DNA from 3 places in the Pseudoalteromonas sp. D15MCD-2 genome. Region 2 is predicted to be linked to each of the others. Evidence: predicted binding sites of a transcription regulator. Region 2 holds the regulator's gene; each other region holds the start of a gene.
What was found. Region 2 encodes LexA, which represses DNA repair genes until DNA is damaged. Its sites were predicted from a motif close to TACTGTATNNNNATACAGTA; they were not measured.

Region 1 (4,251 bases), 3.2 Mb from region 2:
CCTGCCGCAGGCGGTCTTGAAACCTGTGTTTTAATTCGGATTTCTTCGATACAGTCTTCAGGCATTTCACGTAAAAAGCGTGATGGGCTATGGTATTTTTCTTGTCCGTATAAACGGCGACTTTCTGCATGGCTAATATATAGTTTTTCCATCGCGCGAGTCATACCAACATAGCAGAGGCGGCGTTCTTCTTCTAAACGACCAGACTCTTCATTACTTTGTTGTGATGGGAACATGCCCTCTTCAACACCAACCATAAATACCAATGGGAATTCTAGGCCTTTTGCTGAGTGTAGTGTCATCATTTGCACCGCGTCTTCGTGCTCATCAGCTTGACCTTCGCCAGACTCTAGTGAGGTATAAGCCAAAAATCCCTGTAGTGGTGAGCTGAACTCTTCATCTTCAGGAAGTTCGTATTGACCACAAGCACTAATAAGCTCTTCTAAGTTTTCTACGCGGGCACGGCCTTTTTCACCTTTTTCAGCTTGATACATTGCCATTAACCCTGAGGTTTGAATGGCATATTTCGCTTGCTCTTCTAAGGTGAGATCGCTGATTTTATCTTCGATATGCTCAACAAGTTCTAAGAATTTAGTGACGGCACTTGCTGCACGGCCAGATAGGTGTTGTTGCTCTACAATTGCTTTTGCGGCATACCAAAGTGGCAATGACTCATTGCGCGCGCAGTCACGGATATGACTTAGCGTTTTATCACCAATGCCGCGGGCTGGGGTGTTAATAACGCGCTCGAAAGCAGCATCATCTTGACGGTTACCCACTAAACGTAAATATGAAAGCGCATCTTTGATCTCTTGACGTTCGAAGAAGCGCATACCGCCGTAAATGCGGTATTTTAAACCTTCTTGTAGCATTGCTTCTTCGAGTACACGAGATTGCGCGTTGTTACGGTATAAAATCGCGGCGTCTTGTAATGCATTACCTGCATTTAGCCAGCTACGTAGTTTGCTGCTGACAAAGCGTGCTTCGTCTAATTCATTAAACGCAGCGTAAACAGAAATAGGCTCACCATCATTGCCGTCTGTCCAAAGGCTTTTACCCATGCGTTCAGCATTGTTTTTGATCAGCGCATTTGATGCTTTTAAGATTGTTGCCGTTGAACGGTAATTTTGTTCAAGGCGAATGGTTTCGGCTTCGAAGTCAGTTAAGAAGCGTTTGATATTCTCAATTTTTGCGCCACGCCAGCCATAGATACTTTGGTCATCATCACCTACGATCATAATACTGTTGGTGTTACCTGCGAGTAATTTTAACCAAGCATATTGAATAGTGTTGGTATCCTGGAACTCGTCTACCAGCATGTGGGCAAAACGCTGTTGATAGTGACGTAAAAGTGTTGGGTGATTCTTAAGTACTTCGTAGCAGCGCAGCAGTATTTCTGCAAAGTCGACTAAACCTGCACGGTCACAAGCCTCTTGATATGCAGCATAGACTTTCAGCATCATTTGCTCATTAATATCGTAGGCTTGAATGTCTTTAGGACGTAGACCTTCATCTTTTTTCGCGCTGATATACCAACCAAATTGTTTTGCTGGCCACTTTTTATCATCGATGTTCATCGCTTTAAGTAAGCGTTTTATCATGCGTTGTTGATCGTCAGAATCTAAGATTTGAAAGCTTTCAGGCAAGTTCGCTTCACGGTGATGGGCGCGTAAAATACGATGAGATAAGCCATGGAAAGTACCAATCCACATACCACCAACCGGTGCTTTTAACGTTTCTTCTACACGGGTACGCATTTCTTTCGCGGCTTTGTTAGTGAAGGTTACCGCAAAGATGCTGTATGCAGAAGCTTGCTCAACTTGCATGAGCCATGCGATGCGATGAACAAGTACTCGAGTTTTACCAGAACCTGCACCTGCAAGTACCAGCATATTTTGCAATGGGGCTGCGACAGCATCCCGTTGTTTGTCATTTAAGCCATCGAGTAATTCAGAAACGTCCATCGTTACGCCTTTTCAATCTATAATGGGTGGAGTATAACAGGTGTTTATGCAAGGCTAAATAAAATACTGTTTTTATAAACAGCTATTTTGGCAAGTTATTAAAATTGCAGTATAAAAATTGTGAATTTGACCGATTTTTAGCAAAAAGAACTAAAATTAAAATAACGCTACTTTTTAACACTTTGATTTGTAAGTCATAATAAGTTGGCATAAAGTGTGATTATAAAAAGTATAATCATTAAAAACTACAGAGGTTAGTATGGCAGAGCAAGGTTCTGGCGGTAATGTAATCGCAGCAATATGTAATATCTTTTTTCCTGGTTTAGGACAATTGGTACAAGGTCGTTTAATGGCGGCTATTGCATTCTTTTTAGCATGGGTTATTAGTGGTGCACTAATTTATGTGGCAGTTGGCTTTATTCTACTGCCAATCGTATACCTATGGGCGATTATTGATGCTGCACGATTCAAATCGCGACTCTAGCTATTTAATTAGCACAAACACGAGCGCCACTTAGGCGCTCGAGTTGTTTTAGGCGACTAAACTCGCCACGTTTAGCTGCAAACGGTATAATTAGCAGATAACGTATTAAGAGTACCCTCCATGGAATATCAATTTATCCGCGACCCTATTAGCGGTTTACGCATTAAAATTTCCTCTGAACACGCCATCATAGGCCGTTGGCTAAACGAAGAAGTCGGAAAAGAAAAAATTGCGATGGTGCAAGCGTTGATCTCTGCTGTTAAGAACAGTCATGAGCCTTTAACCTTACAAGGTCAAGAAATTGATTTGATCTTAAGTAAAGATGAAGCGCTGTTCGAAGCACATGCATTACATCAAGATAACGAAGACTTAGTTGCCTACCAAGATGATGATTTAATGCTTGAAGAAGAAGGCCTGTGCAGTGGCTGTGGCTTTGAAGATTTTGTTGATTTAATTGAATCTTGGCAAGAATTTACACAAGGCCGGTAAGCAGACACATGTTCTGCTTATCGGTAGCTAATTTATTGCTCACTCACTGATTTAACAGCAGCTAGTAATAAATCTTCTGTTAAGCGTACTTTGTAATTTGGGTTGGCGTATTGAAAATGAACTAACCCATTTGTATCTAACACGAATACTGCGGGTACAGGCAGTGCTACTTTCGGCTCACCTTCTAACGAGACAAAGTTAACCCCAAGCTTATTGCGGTAAATCTTTGCTGTTTTGTCATCTAAATAAAATGCTAAACCTAACGTTTGCGCCAAAGTAAGGCTGTCGTCAGAAAGCAATTGATAGCTAGGAGCTGTAATTTTTGTTTCAGCGAGTTTTTCAGGGCTATCTGGTGAAACGGCAATTAGTTGCGCGTCTAAGCTTGCTAATTCTTTCTCAATTTTTTGCACGCTGGCCAACTGTTTTGAACAATATGGGCACCAGCCACCACGATAAACAATCAGCACGGTAGTTTTTTCTTTAAAGCGCTCAGCTAGCGAGACGGTTTTACCGTATTGGTCTTTCAATTCAACATTTGGCACCGTTAAGCCAGGTAATAACGGACTAACTTGCTCTGCTGACTCGGCAATATTAGTCGCAGTTGCAGCGATAACGTGGCTTGATAGTACAAACAGTGCACTAATGAATAGAGATTTAAACATGGGCTTCCTCGGTTATTTTTATCAACTGCAAAGATGACCTGATTGTTGCGGGATTTATTTCATCTTTACCTACATCAAACTCAAATTTAACTGTAGTATATAGGCAAATAAAAAATGCAAGTTGGGATAAAGAATGTCTGCTAATTTACAAAAACTCGTTGTTATGCTCGAGATGCAAAATGCGATGAATACCAAAGTTCATGAGCAATGGTTTAGCCAAGGTTTTGAATGGTATCGTGCAATTTGGGTTGAGTGTGCTGAAATGCTTGACCACTACGGTTGGAAGTGGTGGAAGAAACAAACCCCAGATACAGAACAAGTTATTTTAGAGTTAGTTGATATTTTCCATTTTGGTTTATCTTTACGCATTGATGGTGAAACCAGCTATGAGCATTTAGCTGCGCAACTTGAAGCTGAGTTAAGTGCACCAGTTAAAGCCGATGACTTTAAACAAACACTCGAATTATTAGCCGCCTCAGCAGTCGCTGAAAAGAGTTTTAATGCAGCTGCATTTGCTGGTTGTATGGCACAAATCGGTATGGATATCGATGATTTATACCGTGGCTACGTTGGTAAAAACACCTTGAATTTCTTCCGCCAAGATCATGGCTACAAAGACGGTAGCTATATCAAGGTGTGGAATGGCCAAGAA
Region 2 (4,251 bases):
GATAGTCGATATAATGCCAAAGGCCGGCAAAATCATGATGTACACTTCGGGGTGACCGAAGAACCAGAAAATGTGCTGGAACATCACAGGGTCGCCCCCACCGGCTGCATCAAAAAAGCTGGTTGCGAAGTATTTATCGGTCAACACCATAGTGACTGCCCCTGCTAGGACAGGCATAACAGCAATTAACAAAAATGCAGTGATTAACCATGTCCAAACAAATAGCGGCAGCTTCATCCACGTCATACCTGGCGCTCTTAAGTTGACGATAGTCACGATAACGTTAATCGCCCCCATAATTGAGCTGATACCCATGATATGTACGGCAAACACAAAAAGTGCAGTGTTATCGTTACTGTAAGTTGTTGATAGTGGTGCGTAAAAAGTCCAACCAAACGCAGGACCACCACCAGGCATAAGTAACGAAGCCAATAGGATTAAAAATGCAAACGGCAATATCCAAAAGCTCCAGTTATTCATACGTGGTAAGGCCATATCAGGCGCGCCTATCATCATAGGTACCATCCAGTTTGCAAGCCCAGTAAATGCGGGCATAACGGCACCAAACACCATGATCAAACCATGTACGGTAGTCATTTGGTTAAAAAAGTGCGGGTCAACTAGCTGTAATCCAGGCTGAAAGAGTTCAGCGCGGATCACCATTGCCATGGCTCCACCTATTAAAAACATAGTTAGAGAAAAAATCAGGTATAAACTACCAATGTCTTTATGGTTGGTAGTGTATAGCCAGCGCTTAAAACCTTTAGCTGGATGATGATGGTCGTGATGCGCATGCCCAGTTGCTTGCTCGTTAATAACATTACTCATTAGTTCGCCTCCGCTGCTGCATCAATCGCGGCTTGAATTTGACTCGGTTGGATAACATCGCCGGTATCATTACCCCACGCGTTTCGCTTATAAGTAATAACCGCAGCAAGTTGCTTAATTGAAAGCTGTTTATCAAACGCTTGCATTGCTGTGCCAGGCTTACCGTGTAACACGATATCTATGTGATCTTTTACATCACCTAATACAATCGGGCTGCCTTTAAGTGCTGGAAATACGCCAGGTAGGCCCATACCGGTAGGTTGGTGGCATGCAGCACAACTAGCCATGTAGACTTGCTCACCCAAGGTCATAAGCTCTTCTTTCGGTAATGTTTGATCAAGCAAAGCAGCATCCGCTGCGGCCGCATTGGCTTTTTCTTGCTTGGCATCTGCAAGCCAATTAGCAAATTCATCTTCAGGTAAGGCTTTCACCACAACAGGCATAAAGCCATGATCTTTACCGCATAACTCAGCACATTGACCACGGTATACTCCTGGCTCGTTAATACGTGTCCACGCTTCATTGATAAACCCAGGATTTGCATCTTTTTTAACCGCAAAATCAGGCACCCACCATGAATGAATTACATCGTCTGAGGTCATTAAAAAGCGAACTTTTTTATTGATAGGAAGTACTAGCGGTTTATCTACTTCAAGCAAATAATGCTCAGTTTTCTCTGCTTGGTTGTCTATTTGATCTTTAGGAGTAGATAGAATCGAGTAATAAGCAATGTCTTCACCCATGTACTCGTAATGCCACTTCCATTGTGAGCCAGTCACTTTAATGGTGATATCGGCTTTAGAAGCATCTTCCATGGCAATTAAGGTTTTTGTGGCAGGCACAGCCATGGCGATTAAGATGACAAATGGAATGGCAGTCCAAAGTATTTCAACTTTTGTACTTTCATGAAATTGGGCAGGCTTGGCCCCTTTGGATTTACGGTGGTGTATTAAAGCCCAAAACATCACCGCAAATACGATGATGCCGATTACACAGCAGATAATAAATATCGTCATGTGTAACTCATAAACATTATTACTTATATCGGTCACCCCTTTACGCATATTGTATTGGCTATTTGCCAATGCAAGCTCAGGAAGTGCAAACAATATAAGCCACAAGGCGTAACGCAGTTTACCCATGTGACGGCTCCTTTAGATGCTATTGCAAGACGCAAAGCGAAAAGGCGATACAACAAGGTGCCCATTCGTTTTTCTTATTGTTCAGAGCGACTACGTATCATTTTGACCCACTTATGATACCGACCCCTTGACTAACACCTCGCACATTTTTGTGTCTTTTTATTAATTAGGTGTTAATACAGTGTATTAACCAATTAGTTAAAAAATGACCAATAAGCAAGTTTTAATGATAATAAATGTTTATTTTGGTGCAGAAATAACAACTATAATCAGCGCGTTATTTAATGTTTAGGAGTAAGAACGAAATATAAAAAGAGAGGAAAACTGCGCCATATAAGGCTTTAAATGAAGAGTAAGGATTCACAAATCCTAATTAAGTAGTAAAATTTCAGCGGCGCACCAAATTGAGTCAATTTGATGCACCAAATTGGGAACGCTTACATCCAGTCAGCGTTACGAATAACACCTACCGCTAACCCCTCGATGTTGAACGACTCATGCTCAAGATCAACCTCAATAGGCGAAAACTCTTCGTTCTCAGCGTGTAAAAGTACTTTGCGACCCGCTTTTTCTAGACGCTTAACTGTTACATCTTCATCGACTCGAGCTACAACTACTTGCCCGTTTTCAGCAACTTGTGTTCTGTGTACTGCAAGCAAATCGCCATCCATAATACCAATGTCTTTCATACTCATACCATTTACACGCAGTAAGAAATCGGCAGCAGGTTTAAATAATGAAGGATCAACTTGGCAGTGACTTTCAACATGCTCTTGAGCCAAAATAGGTTCACCAGCTGCAACACGGCCAATTAAAGGTAAGCCTAACTGCTCTGGCTCATCTTCTTCAATTAACTGAATACCGCGACTCGCCCCAGGCTTCATTTTGATCATGCCTTTTTTTGCCAGTGCTTTTAGGTGTTCTTCAGCAGCGTTGGCACTTTTAAAACCCAATGTTTGAGCTATTTCAGCACGCGTAGGTGGCATGCCTGTATCTTTAATAAAGACTTTAATTAGTTCTAAAATTTGCGATTGGCGTTTAGTTAATGGGCGCATACAACTGGTTTTCCATACAGTACATTTAACTGTGAGTATATACAGTTATTTGAAAATCGCAAATTTAAATTAACCCCATCATATTGCTACAAAACTAACATTGAACCACACCGAAAGATGCCATAAGGTATTAGCTTTAATTAGCAGGCTAAGGAAACACAATGAGTATTTGGCACCAACCAATCACGTTAGAGCTTTGCAAAGAGCTTGAACAAGGGATTACCGGTCAAGGCACTTTAATGAAAACTATGGGCATTGAGGTAACTGAAATTGGCGATGATTATTTAATGGCAACCATGCCTGCTATTCCTGAGCATCATAACCCTATGGGCATGGTCCATGGCGGAGCAAACGTTGTATTAGCAGAGACAGTGGCAAGCTATGCAGCCAATTTCGTGGTTGATTTCAATAAGTTTTATGCTGTTGGCCAAGAAATTAATGCCAACCACATGAAAGCGTCACGCAAAGGAACGTTAACAGCAACTGCTAGACCGCTGCATTTAGGTAAGCGAACTTCTGTTTGGGATATTAAAATTACCAATGCCGCAGGAGAGCTTTGCTGCGTATCAAGAATGACCGCAGCTGTTGTAGAGCGATAAATTCAGGCTATTTTTCGACAGGATAAATAGTAATTTCAATCCCTGCGCCAATTGCAGAGATACGTAACAAGGTATCGGCATGCAGGGGTTGGTTAAAGCATTTAGGCGAATTACCTGATTCAAAGCCTATATCAAATGTACGCTTTGAGCACGATAACCACTGTTTTAATGCATTGCGCGAGCAAGACTCAATAAGCTCGCAAAGCTGGTTAATTGCTTTATCAGGAGAGCTGATATCTGCGGTTGCTTCAATACGTGCTAGTTGGCGGTATTCATCTTGGTCATAATGTAAAACCATGGCGTTTTTCTTCAAATCAGCAACAAGCGCACTAATATCGTGCTTTGATTCAAGCTCCAGATCTACATTTAAAAATTGAATTTCCGACATACTCTCGTTTTTACCCTCTATTTATATCGACTGAAACTTTAACTCAGTTTTGTATATATACCAAATCTAGAATACAGTTAATGCGACATTATGCCGCATTGGCAATCTAGCTAAACAACCTAAAATAGCGCCCACATAACAATAATAACGGGGTAATAATGAATAAACGCCTGTTTAAGTATGCTCGTAAAGGGCATAAATGGCTTGGCTACTTACTTGCTTTGCAGATCTTTTTTTGG
Region 3 (4,251 bases), 1.9 Mb from region 2:
GATTGTTGGTTTACTGATCGGTTATGGTTTACAAGCGGTTGCAACGGATTATTTGGCACAAACCATGGGCACAGCACTGCCAAGCGCATCGGCAAAACCTTGGGTCATTGCGATTAGCACGGGTGTGATTTGTGCGGTTATGTTTTCAATTAAACCGCTACTCGATTTATTTGATATTCCGCCGCTGCGTGTACTTCGCCGTAACTTAGGCGACCGTTTATTGGTAAGTAAAGTGCACCTTACTATGTCGGCGCTTACTGTGTTTTTACTGATGTGGTTATTTAGTAACAACATCAAAATTAGTGCAATTTTGTTCCTTTCGACGGCATTTTTAATTGCGGTGATATTTGGCTTATCAAAGGTTATTTTTGGTGGTGGCCGCAAACTTGGCTTGAGTCCGGGCAATAGTTGGTCATTGGCGATTGCGTCAATTCAAAAGCGTGCCAATGTGAATGCGGTACAATTAATTAGCTTTGCTTTGGCTATCAAGTTATTACTGTTTTTAATTGTACTTAAGAACGACATGATTTCGGATTGGCAGTCTCAGCTTCCTGAAAATGCCCCTAATTCATTTTTAGTGAACATTACTGAGCAAGAGTTAGAGCCTATAACTAGCTTCTTAGCGCAAAACGATATGCCAACGTCTGATTTCTATCCGGTTGTTCGTGGCCGTGTAAACGCCGTAAATGGTGAGTTGGTTGCCCGCGAAGTATCGCAAGAAGACAACGAAAAGAAAGACGAAGAAGCCCGCTCTGGTATTGGTCGTGAGTTAAATCTAACTTGGCGTAAAGACTTACCTAATCAAAACGAGCTTATCGACGGTACATGGTTTAGTGAAGACTCAGTAGCCGAGGCATCGGTAGAAGAGTCGATGCTTGAACGCCTTGATGTAAAAATAGGCGATACGCTTACTTTCTTAATTGGTGCGCAGTCGTTTGATGCAAAAATTACCAGTGTACGTAAGGTTAATTGGACCACGCTTAAACCTAACTTCTTTATTATTTTGAGCCCTGATGTGCTAGCGAGTTTCCCGGCTACTTATATTTCATCAGTAAATGTTAAAGCAGAGAAAAAACGTGAGTTTAATGAGCTAATGCGTCAATACCCAACGGTTAACGTGATAGATGTTGAGAGCTTTATTAAACAAATTCGCTCAACCATAGAGCAAGTATCGTTAGCGATTGGCTTTGTACTAGCGATTGTGGTTGCCTGTGGCGCTTTAGTGCTTATTTCACAAGTGCAAGCAAGTTTGGGTGAGCGTATGCAAGAGATTGTTATTTTGCGAACCTTAGGTGCGAAAGGGCGCTTAATTAAAAATGCCACCTTATATGAGTTTTTACTATTAGGCGTTACCGCAGGCTTAGTCGCAGCGATTGTCAGTGACATCGCTCTGTTAATAGTGCAAAAACAGATGTTCGATTTAGCAGGTAAGTTCCACCCTCATATTTGGGTGATTGGCCCTGCAGTCGGTGGCTTATTTGTGGCATGTTTAGGTTATTTGATGATAGCCCGCACAATGCGAAAAAATACCCAAGGCTTATTACGTTCACTCGCGTAAAAGTCTCTTGAAAGTTGACTATAAAATGCTCGCAATTGCGGGCATTTTTTATGAATTGCAATTGGTTACTGGTAATTTATACAGTGCTCTGGCATTATTAACCGCAGATAATAATGATAATAGACGGTTCAGTTAGTTGGCGATTATTTTAGGGATTGATCCTGGTTCACGATTAACAGGGTACGGCGTGATAGCTCACCAAGGTGCTAAATTCACTTATTTAGGTAGTGGCTGCATTAAATTGGCCGATCACGATTTTCCGGTACGCTTAAAAATGATTTACCAAGGGATCAGTCAATTAGTAGAGCAATTCTCACCAGACAGTTTTGCTATCGAAAAAGTGTTTATGGCACACAACCCAGACTCAGCGCTTAAACTCGGTCAAGCACGTGGTGCTGCTATCGTTGGTGCTTCAATGGCAGAGCTGCCAGTTTATGAATATTCTGCTCGGCAAATTAAGCAGGCTGTTGTAGGTAATGGCGGAGCCGATAAGTCTCAAGTACAGCATATGGTTAAAAACATTTTAAAGCTGCCAGGTACCCCTCAAGCCGATGCCGCAGATGCCTTAGCAATCGCTATTTGCCATGCACATTCCGAACAAAATTTAATAAAACTTGCGGGCAGTGCGAGCAAAACCGTAAGAGGACGATTAAGGAAGTAATATGATTGGTCGATTAAATGGCTTACTTGTTGAAAAGCAGCCACCAGAAATTCTTATTGAAGTAAGTGGTGTAGGCTACGAAGTACAAATGCCCATGACTTGCTTTTATGATTTACCGGCAGTGGGTGAGCAAGCGATTATTTATACCCATTTTGTGGTACGTGAAGATGCCCAGCTATTATTTGGCTTTAACAACAAAACCGAACGCGCTTTATTTAGAGAGCTTTTAAAAGCCAATGGTGTAGGGCCAAAACTTGGTCTTGCTATTTTATCGGGTATGTCAGCGCAGCAATTCGTAAGTTGTGTTAACAATGAAGATGCAACAACACTGGTTAAACTGCCAGGTGTTGGTAAAAAAACGGCTGAGCGTTTAGTGCTCGAAATGAAAGATAGACTCAAAGATTGGGGTAATGACTTATTTACGCCATTTAGCGATAATGCCGTCATTGAGCCATCAAGTGATGATACCCTAGTGGCAAATAATGCTGCCGATGACGCTGTATCAGCACTAGTGGCATTAGGCTATAAGCTACCGCAAGCACAAAAGGCGGTTAAAACAGTGAACAAACCAGATATGACGACCGAGGTTCTAATTAAAGAAGCTCTAAAATCAATGTTGTGAGTAAACCATGATTGAAGCAGATCGCTTAATAGATGCGAGTGAACAAAGTAACGAAGACAGTGTTGATCGTGCCATACGACCAAAGCTGTTAACCGATTACACAGGCCAGCCGCATGTTAAGCAACAAATGGAAATTTTTATCGAGGCAGCTCGCCACCGTGGCGAAGCGCTGGATCATTTATTAATATTTGGTCCACCGGGTCTTGGTAAAACCACACTTGCAAATATTGTTGCCAACGAGCTTAACGTTAATATTAAAACAACGTCGGGGCCAGTACTCGAAAAAGCAGGCGATTTAGCTGCGCTTTTAACGAACCTCGAAGAAGGTGACGTACTGTTTATTGACGAAATACACCGTTTGAGCCCGCAAGTCGAAGAGATTTTGTATCCCGCAATGGAAGATTATCAGCTGGATATAATGATAGGTGAGGGCCCCGCTGCACGCTCAATCAAGCTTGATTTGCCGCCATTTACTTTAATTGGTGCAACAACTCGTGCTGGCTCACTCACCTCACCACTTAGAGACCGTTTTGGTATTGTTCAGCGATTAGAGTTTTATTCTGTTGAAGACTTATCAAAAATTGTTGCCCGCTCAGCAAGCTTTTTAGACTTAACCATGTGTGATGAAGGTGCAACCGAAATCGCCAAGCGTTCACGCGGTACACCGCGCATAGCAAACCGTCTATTACGCCGCGTTCGTGATTACACCCAAGTGAAATCAGACGGTAAAGTGAATGCCACAGTTGCAGAGCAAGCCCTCGATATGATTGATGTCGATAAAAGCGGTTTTGACTACATGGATAGAAAATACTTGCTAGCTATTATCGAAAAATTTATGGGCGGCCCCGTTGGCCTTGATAACCTAGCGGCTGCAATTGGCGAAGAAAAAGAAACCATTGAAGATGTGATAGAGCCGTTTTTAATTCAACAAGGCTTTATTCAGCGTACCCCACGCGGACGACTCGTTTCAGACATTGCTTATTTACACTTTGGGCTAACGCCTGAGAAATAACTAAAACCCCGCGGTTAGTTACAAGCTTTAAGCTATAAGTATCAAGCAGCTCGAGAGAGCTGCTTTTTTTTATCGAGATAACTTGCTTATATTAAGTAGGTGTATAGGTTTTTACCGCTTACCGCTTACCGCTTACCGCTTACCGCTTACCGCTTACCGCTTACCGCTTACCGCTTACCGCTTACCGCTTACCGCTTACCGCTTACCGCTTACCGCTTATCACTGGGTTGTTGTCTCATTTTAACATCTGTAATTCACATGCTGTTAAGTTATCGGTAGGTATTCTCATTGGCGTTTGTGTAGGCAAAAAAAAAGCCCGCATAAGGATGCGGGCAAACAACAAGTTGAAGGAAGTAATCCAGGGAACTACGGTCTACTTGAATAAGGTTTTATCCCGA

Region 1: the regulator LexA is predicted to act here: its motif matches at 2,029-2,048, upstream of uvrD (DNA helicase II).
Region 3: the regulator LexA is predicted to act here: its motif matches at 1,625-1,644, upstream of ruvC (crossover junction endodeoxyribonuclease RuvC).

Annotation. Positions count from the first base shown of each region.
Region 1 covers NZ_JBCFQE010000001.1:3,480,188-3,484,438, reverse strand. The annotation lists gene uvrD (DNA helicase II) at 1-1,964, opposite strand, end outside; gene AADY36_RS16020 (hypothetical protein) at 2,224-2,448, shown strand; gene AADY36_RS16015 (YacL family protein) at 2,569-2,937, shown strand; gene AADY36_RS16010 (peroxiredoxin-like family protein) at 2,970-3,599, opposite strand; gene AADY36_RS16005 (dUTP diphosphatase) at 3,733-4,251, shown strand, end outside.
Region 2 covers NZ_JBCFQE010000001.1:230,826-235,076, reverse strand. The annotation lists gene ctaD (cytochrome c oxidase subunit I) at 1-828, opposite strand, end outside; gene coxB (cytochrome c oxidase subunit II) at 828-1,970, opposite strand; gene lexA (transcriptional repressor LexA) at 2,408-3,025, opposite strand; gene AADY36_RS00970 (PaaI family thioesterase) at 3,187-3,624, shown strand; gene AADY36_RS00965 (hypothetical protein) at 3,632-4,012, opposite strand; gene AADY36_RS00960 (hypothetical protein) at 4,171-4,251, shown strand, end outside.
Region 3 covers NZ_JBCFQE010000001.1:2,115,793-2,120,043, reverse strand. The annotation lists gene AADY36_RS09660 (ABC transporter permease) at 1-1,558, shown strand, start outside; gene ruvC (crossover junction endodeoxyribonuclease RuvC) at 1,695-2,219, shown strand; gene ruvA (Holliday junction branch migration protein RuvA) at 2,221-2,841, shown strand; gene ruvB (Holliday junction branch migration DNA helicase RuvB) at 2,849-3,853, shown strand; gene AADY36_RS09640 (hypothetical protein) at 3,936-4,097, shown strand.